DNA from 2 places in the Thiomicrorhabdus xiamenensis genome. Region 1 is predicted to be linked to the other one. Evidence: predicted binding sites of a transcription regulator. Region 1 holds the regulator's gene; the other holds the start of a gene.

Evidence for each region. Region 1 encodes PhoB, which activates phosphate uptake and scavenging genes when phosphate is short. Its sites were predicted from a motif close to GNNTGTCATAAAACTGTCANAT; they were not measured.
Region 2: a site for PhoB is predicted at 2,259-2,280, ahead of HQN79_RS01670 (PhoX family protein). Genes of this name have one in related genera too.

The regions. Positions count from the first base shown of each region.
Region 1 covers NZ_CP054020.1:1,956,912-1,961,159, reverse strand. Annotated here, with positions in the region: gene pstB (phosphate ABC transporter ATP-binding protein PstB) at 1-444, shown strand, start outside; gene phoU (phosphate signaling complex protein PhoU) at 466-1,197, shown strand; gene phoB (phosphate regulon transcriptional regulator PhoB) at 1,228-1,932, shown strand; gene phoR (phosphate regulon sensor histidine kinase PhoR) at 1,938-3,230, shown strand; gene HQN79_RS09025 (inorganic phosphate transporter) at 3,360-4,248, opposite strand, start outside.
Region 2 covers NZ_CP054020.1:363,379-367,626, forward strand. Annotated here, with positions in the region: gene HQN79_RS01665 (hypothetical protein) at 1-196, opposite strand, end outside; gene HQN79_RS01670 (PhoX family protein) at 273-2,168, opposite strand; gene radC (RadC family protein) at 2,484-3,164, opposite strand; gene HQN79_RS01680 (acyl-CoA thioesterase) at 3,239-3,628, shown strand; gene HQN79_RS01685 (c-type cytochrome) at 3,876-4,248, shown strand, end outside.

The sequences.
Region 1 (4,248 bases):
GTTTGTTACGGTTTGCGTCTGCAAGGTATTAAAGATAAGCGTGTTCTGGATGAAAGCGTTGAGTGGGCGCTGAAGGGTGCCGGATTGTGGGAAGAGGTCAAGGATCGTCTGAATGATAATGCACTGGGGATGTCCGGTGGTCAGCAGCAGCGTCTGTGTATCGCCCGCGCAATCGCGATCAAGCCGGAAGTTCTGCTTCTGGACGAGCCGACCTCGGCACTGGATCCGATTTCAACTCTGGCGATCGAAGAGCTGATTTTTGAATTGAAGAAAGATTTCACTATTCTGATCGTAACCCACAATATGCAGCAGGCGGCTCGTGTCTCGGATTACACGGCCTTTATGTATATGGGTGAGCTGATTGAATATACCGATACGGACACTTTGTTCACCAATCCGCAGGTGAAGCGTACCGAAGATTATATTACCGGCCGTTACGGTTAATTTTAGCGGGAGGAGAAAATTATGAATCGTGATGAATTTAACACCCATATTTCAGAACAGATGAACCGCAATATTGAGGCTCTGTTTAATGAAGTTTTGGAAATGGGCGGTCTGGTCGAGCAGCAGCTGGCGGATCTGAACCGTGCATTGGAGAACAATGATATCGAACTGGCGAAAGCCGCCATGTTGCAGGATGAAAATATTAACCGCGGCGAGATGGAGATCGACCGTCTGTGCGCGACGGTTCTGGCTCGACAGCAGCCGACAGCATCTGACTTGCGTCTAATTGTGATGGCGATTCGCATTGCGATGGATCTTGAGCGTATGGGCGACGAAGCGGTCAAAATTGCCAAAATGGCAATGGAGCAGTGTACGCTTGGTGGTGACTGCTCATCTATGCCCGCCTACACTCATCTGCGTCAGCTGATGGCGGCGAGCAGCCAGATGATTAAAACCGCTTTGAATGGTTTCTCCCGTTTGGATACGACCGATGTGATGTCGATCTATCATGAAGAAGAGCGCATGGATGAAGTCCTTCATCAGGCGGTTGAGGCAATTAAGGCGGAATTGCTTGCTTCTGACACTGCCGATAAGGTAGATTTGCAGTTGCGTATGCTGATGGCGGTTCGTGCTGCCGAGCGTATTACAGATCATGCCTTGAACATCGGTGAAAGCGTGGCTTATCTGGTTAAAGGTCAAGATGTGCGTGATCTTGATGAAGAGACTATGGCAAGAATTTTGTCACAGGAATAGAGACGTTATTTTACTGTTTGGAGAAGAGGTTTGAGTCAAAAAACGATTCTCATTGTTGAAGATGAAGCCGCAATCCGCGATATGCTTAAATTTACGCTAAGCTCGTCGGGTTTTTGGGTCGAAGAAGCCGATAATGCTGAGCAGGGCATGCGCCTGGCTTTGGATAAAACACCGGATCTGATCCTTTTGGATTGGATGCTGCCGGGAATTTCCGGAGTGACTATGGCGCAGAAGCTGCGTCAGAATGATCAGACCCGCGATATGCCGATTATCATGCTGACTGCGCGGGGCGAGGAAGAGGCTCAGGTTCAAGGTTTTGATGCCGGGGTCGATGACTATGTCGTTAAACCCTTCTCTCCGCGGGCTTTGGTTGCGAGAGTGAATGCCATTCTTCGCCGCCAGCATGGTGCTGTAGGCGCGAACGACGGGCAGCAGATTATTGCCGGTCGTATGTGTTTGGATATTGAAAGCCACCGTTTCTATGTCGATGGTGAAGAACTTAAGTTGGGGCCGACTGAATTTAAGTTGATTAACTTTTTTATGTCGCATGCGAACCGGGTGTTCTCTCGAACTCAGCTGCTTGATCAGGTCTGGGGGCTGAATGTCGTGGTCGAAGAACGTACTGTCGATGTGCATATTCGTCGTTTGCGCAAGCTTCTGGAACCCGTCGGAGTGGATAATTACATTCAGACTATTCGTGGTTCGGGATATCGTTTTTCAGTTGTTGAGGAATAAGCTGATTGTTAACAAGTGGAATTAAACGCGAGCTGACCTGGGTCATTGGGGCTCTCTGGCTTGCTTTCGGATTTGCCTGGCTGACCGGCTGGTGGTATTCAACCTCAGCCGGTTTTGTCGTTTTGTATATCGGCCGTCATTTATGGAGTGTACGGCGCTTCGAAAAATGGATTCAGGGTACCAGTATTGATGCGCATCCGCCGTTGACCGGTTTGTGGAGCGAAGTCTCCTATCAGGTTTCGAAGAAGCAGCGCGCTCTGGAAAAGCACGCGGATTTGAACTTCTATAAATCCGAGCAGTTTAAGGCGGCTTCGATGCTACTGCCGTCGGCGGTGGTTTCGATTGATCAGAATCACTATATCGAATGGCTTAACGAGCCTGCGACGCGAATGCTTGGCCTGCTTCGTCAGGATGTCGGACGCCGGATAGAGGCGATTATCCGACAACCGGATTTTCTGGAATATCTGAAATCTGGCGATTACCGCCGTGCCATTACTCTGACCCTGGATCAGTCGCGGATTTTTGAAGTCAAGATCATTAATTATTTTGAAAATCACCGTCTGTTGATTGCCACGGATATAACAGAGTTGTATCAGCTGGCGCAGATTCGCCGCGACTTTGTAGCCAATGCTTCGCATGAATTGCGCACGCCTTTGACCGTCTTGCACGGTTATCTGGAATTGTTAACCGACATGCCGCACGAACCGCAGTGGGATACGCCTTTAGAACATATGAGTAACCAGACGGTTCGAATGCGTGCAATTATCGAGGATCTTCTGACGCTTTCTTCAATCGAAGCAGGGTCAATCAATGCCAAACAGGAAGAGGTCGATGTGCCGAAAATTCTCGAACAGCTGAAAGCGGAAGTCGAGCAGTTGGCATCGGCAGGGCATAGGTTGAAATTTGAAATTACCCCGGGATTGATGATTAAAGGTATGCCGGAGCCGCTGAAAAGCGTATTCATGAATTTGTTGTCGAATGCGATCCGCTACTCGCCGGATGGCGGTGAAGTCAGTGTCCGCTGGTATGCTGATGAAGAGGGGGCGCATTTCAGCGTATCCGATCAGGGCTTGGGAATCTCTCCCGAGCATATTCCACGACTGACCGAGCGTTTTTACCGCGTCGACAAAGACCGTTCGCGAGTGACCGGTGGTACAGGGCTCGGTCTGGCAATCGTTAAGCATGTTCTGGATAAGCACGACTCTCATCTGGAAGTGAGCAGTATGCCGGGCGTAGGCAGTACTTTCGGTTGCAGTTTTGCACTTAGTCGGGTGGTTCACACTCAGAAGGACGCCTGATGAAGTCTGTCTGATGCGTTGATTTAGGCGTCGCTAAAAGTGGCCGTGTAACTCTCGCAGGAATGATTAGCAGACAAAATAAAACCCGCATTAAGCGGGTTTTATTTTGTCCGGTCGAAACGTCCTGTCTTACGGCAGCATCATTCCGCGGATAGCAAAGAAAAGGAACGCCGCGAGCAGGGCGGAGGCCGGAACGGTAATAACCCAAGCGGCAACGATTTTCAAAAAGGCCGAACGTTTAACCAGCTCTTTCTGATATACCTTGTTCAGCGATTTGCGTTCTTTTTTACTCAACTCAACTTCCGCTTTTTTCTCTTTTAACTGCGCCAGCATCACTTTTTTCTCCGGAACCGAGGCTTTGGAGAAGCGGTTGATGAATTCGTTAACTTCCTGTTCATCTTCACCCTGATGGTGATCCTTGATCTCCTGAATCGCTTTAGCATAGCTACGCTTTAGATATTCACGCAGGAAACCGACCCCGAAAATAGCACCAACGGCGATATGTGTTGAACTGACGGGTAGTCCGAGCTGAGAGGCAACGATAACGGTAATGGCTGCAGCCATAGCGATCGAAAAAGCGCGCATCTGATCCAGTTCAGTGATCTCCGATCCGACGGTACGGATCAGTTTAGGGCCGAAAAGCATCAGCCCCAACGAGATTCCCAAGGCACCGATTACCATGACCCATAACGGGATTTCGGCTTTGGTGGAGACTTCATGACTTTGTAGCGCATCGTTGATTGCTGCCAGCGGGCCGACTGCGTTGGCGACGTCGTTGGCGCCGTGCGCAAAGCTCAATAGCGCTGCGGCAAAGATCAACGGCATGGTGAATAGCTGGTTAATGCTGGCCTTGCTGCTGTCGAGAAATCTGGCCTGACGGGCGATCATCGGTTTCACCATAAGATAGACGACGCTGGCTATGGCAAGACCGATAAGTAGGGCGGTAATAAAGTCGGTTTTCCAGACTTTTTTCAGACCTTTTAAGATCAGGTAGGTTGAGAATGCCCAAGCCATGATC
Region 2 (4,248 bases), 1.0 Mb from region 1:
GGCTGGTTTCGGTATAGCATTGCGCCGGAATCTGCGGATATGGATTACCCTCAAAAACGACGGGATTGATATAGCTGCCGGTAAGAGCGGATTGGGTGATCGCTGTTGGCGTGGTTGCATCTGACGTGCTGCTACTGCCACAGCCATGTAATACAAATACAGAACCGGCCAGTAGAAAGAGTAATTTAAAGTGCATCGTACAATTTCCATTTACATTGTTTACTACGCAAAAAGCCAGCATAAAGCTGGCTTTAAGAATCCAAGGTTATGGATTATTTGATAGCAGGCATACCGCCGATGTAACCGAAGTTACCATCGAAATTGTCGATTAGACCAGTTGCTTCTACAGCGGCTTCCATAGTTGGATCCATCGTGCTGATATAGTCACCGTGGTGCTGAGAGTTAGACATGATGTAAGCGAAGCCATCCATATTTTCGACCGCTTGCAGACCTGTTGCTTCAGCACCGGCTACGTTGGAAAGAATGCGAGAAAGTTTCTTGGTATCGACGTTATAAGCCCATACGAAGTTGTTTACGTGAGTACCTGAGTCTTCGCCGATAAACAGAGTACGCATCTTCTCAGAGAAAGAGATGTTATCCGTGTTGGCAATGTGATCAGGATCTGCCGTATTACCTAGCGCATCGGTTGCGATGTCACGTCCGATCAGCTTGTCTTCGGCATGCATAGAGGTTACGACGTAGTCAGACTCGATTCGGGCACCCTTGTCATCGACTTGGCCTGGCGTCATTGGCAGAGTGAAAGTGACACCTGCATTGATTTTAGCCATTTTGATGTGTTCCATCTCAGCCGGTAGGCCGTTGTCTCTCATCCCTTTGTCCAGATAGGAAATCGCCATGTACAATTTCTTATCGGCATCGTTAACCGCGATACCTTCCATTTTGTTGAATTCGACTGTCGCGCCGCTCAGTGCAGCATAACGGCGAGTTTCAAGGAAAGCGGCCGCTTTTTCCATGCCCGGCTTAACGGCCAAACACTCATCAAAGGTAGATCCGGCGCGGACACGAGTGGTCTGAACACCGTCAACGGCCGGACAGGTCTCTGTTGCAGAGTCGAAAGTACCGTTGTAGAAGATGTCGTCAAAAGTGGTGGTGTCGGCAAGCGTTTTCACTTCGGCGTCGGTTGCAGAACCGAGTTTAATCCAGCTGAAGTTACCGCTGTACGAAGTACCGTTTTGCGTGAACTTACCGGCGTACAGGCTTCCTGATGACAGGTCTTCCTCTTTATCAGCTACATACATGAACAGTGCAACGTTAGTACCGTCGTCTCCGTAGTAAACCGTGCGCGAATCCGGCATGACTTTACCTGCTTCCCAAGTACCGCGACCCATTGAGTAGTGTTTAACGACATCTGTTGAACCATCTTCATGAACAGTGACTTCCGGGAAGAAACCATAGTGGTACGGGTTAGCTACTTTCGTGCTGTTGAAGTACATATTGGACATTGCAGTAATTGCTGCATCCGTTCTGCTGTAGCTGCTGTTCAGAGGGTTGTACTGCATGTCGTAGTCTTCTTCAGAACCAAGGTGGGTGTTCCAAGGCGTTTGAGAACCAAAACATGGAATCCATAGACCATCAACATTTGAAAAACTGATTGGAGCCTGGTCAACGGCGGTTAGCTCCCCCGTTTTTGCATCTTGTTGCATTTCGGTAAGAATCATTCCCATAGGTGCACGGCTAGGCGCGCGAGTTCCATCAGAAATAATCCAGTCGTATTCCAGGTGAGAAACCATATAAATTTTGTTGCCGACTTTCAAAAGACTGTTTGAATCCGGTGTTTCGGCAACAAGAGGCATGCCCAGTGAATCTTGCAGTGGGTTCATGTCCATATCGTAAAGCTGTCCAGCCGGATGCGCGTTAGAGCCAACCGTGCTGGTGGTACCGAAAAGTTTCTTATAAGTCAGAGGGAATGTCTCGGTGGTACCATCTGTATAGGTGATGATTGCAGAAGACTCTGTATAAGTCGTCGCCATTTTTTCAGCAGTTGTCGGTGCCGCAGTGCTGGTGAATTCAATCGATTCGAATGAACGTGCATCCATGATTGCGCTGGTCAGATCACCGTCAGAAACGTCTTGATTGCATCCACTAAGCGTGATCAAAGAACCGGCTAGAAGCGCGGTTACGGCATAGTGTAGTTTGTTAAGTTTCATTTTCTTATCCCTAAAGTTTGGTTGGTTGTTTTGCAGGAACAGAATCTTAGGGGGAGAATGTGACAAACAAGTAAATGCAAATTGACAGCTATTGGAAGGTTTTATGACAGGGTTGGATTGAATTTATGGCCTTTTTTTAAACCCCCTGTCAGCAGGGGATTGGATTAGGTGTAGCCCGAAGGACTATGCCTTTTTCTTTATGCCTGGTTCATTCGGGGGGAAGCCCCGAATTCTTTGAAACCGAGGCGTTTTGTCTGCTTGGTACGGTGTCAGTAAGTTACAGTAATGTTACTTTGGGCCTCCGGTTTCACCGTTTTATGGCATTTTGCCGAGCTGAACCAGAGAGTGCCAGCGGCCGGAATCACCGAGGATAATATGATCCAGCGTGCGGATATCGACTAGCTGTAAAGCCTGAGACAGCGTTTCGGTGATTCGAATATCCGCTTCACTCGGAGTGGGATCGCCCGACGGATGGTTATGAGCCAGTATGACCGCGGCGGCATTGTTCTCCAGCGCGCTTTTTACGATTTCTCTGGGATGGATGCTGGCCTGATTCAGCGTTCCGGAAAACAGGGTTTGGTAGTGAATTAACCGGTGTTGCTGATCGAGCAGAAGGATCCCGAAGTATTCACGATCCTGATGGCCTATTTCATACTCCAGAAAACGTGCAACCGCTTCCGGAGATTGCATGGCGTCGCCTCTTTTCAAGCCGCTTTCAAAATGGCGTCGTGCTATTTCCAGAACGGCTTTGAGTTGCACATATTTCGCATCGCCGAGGCCTTTTGCCTGACAGAATTCCTGGCGTTCAGCCTTTAAGAGGGCATCCAGCGAGCCGAAGTGGTTTAATAACGATTGAGCCAGATCGACTGCGCTCATGCCTTTGACCCCCACTCTGAGAAATATTGCCAGCAACTCGGCATCGCTTAAACTGCGGGCGCCGAACTCAAGGAGTTTCTCTCTGGGTCTTTCCAGACGATGCCAGTCTAAAATCGTCATATCGGTTCCCTGATTTACGGTTGGGGAAATGTCGTTTGAATACTTATATTAATTGAAAAAGGGATTTATTGATAATGTTTAGTATCGAAATGCAAGTTAGGGATCATGAGTGCGATCTGCAGGGAGTGGTCAATAATGCGGTCTATATGAATTATCTCGAGCATGCCCGTCATCAGTACCTCCATTCTTTAGGGATTAACTTTGCCGATTATACGGCGCAGCAGATTCATCTAATGCTGGTGCGTGCCGAGTTGGATTTTAAAGCCTCGTTAAAGCCGAACGATGTCTTTAAGGTGACGGTAAAAATGGAACGTGAGTCGCGGATCAAGTATGCGTTTATTCAGGAGGTGATTCGGCTTGCGGATGATAAAGTCATGCTTAAAGCAAAAAATATCGGTGTTGCGTTAAATCCTAACGGCAAACCGACCACTTTCAAGCCATTTGATGATGCCATTCAAGACTAGTTGCGAGTCGATCAGGTTTTTCCAGATAACTTCTGTTGTTTCTGTTTTATTCAAGACCGGTAATTGAAGCCGCTTTATAGCCCGCTGTTTGCGTCGTTTCGGAACGAGGGACATAAGTCCCATAAGACATTTGTCCTCTTGCCGCTGAGACGCTTCAGGCGGATACTCATGATTTATCGTTCTCGGTGTCGTTGGTTTTTTGTGCCGAGAATAGTCGCTATGCACAATGATAAATCAGGAATCCGCTATGACTAATCTTAATGCCCGAAAATGGCCTGCGATTTTGACGGTAAGTTCGTTGGGCTTGCTGCTCGCCGCTTGCGGTGGAGGCGGCAGTTCAGACATAACCTCCCTGTCGGCCGATACAGCGACCGTTTCCGGAACCGTTCCGGGAACTTTGATCGAAGCCTTCTGCGCTGATGGTCGCTATTTCAGTACTCATTCCGTACAGAACGGTACCGCTGAGCATCCTTTTGAGTTGGATCTGCCCATCGGGCTCGCCTGCCGTCTGGTAATGACGACGAATGAGCGCGCCCAGAACCGAATTATTACCGCAATCCAGCTACAGGCAAACGGCGAGACGGGCGGTAATTTTGCCTTGAACTCGGCGCTGAACCTCG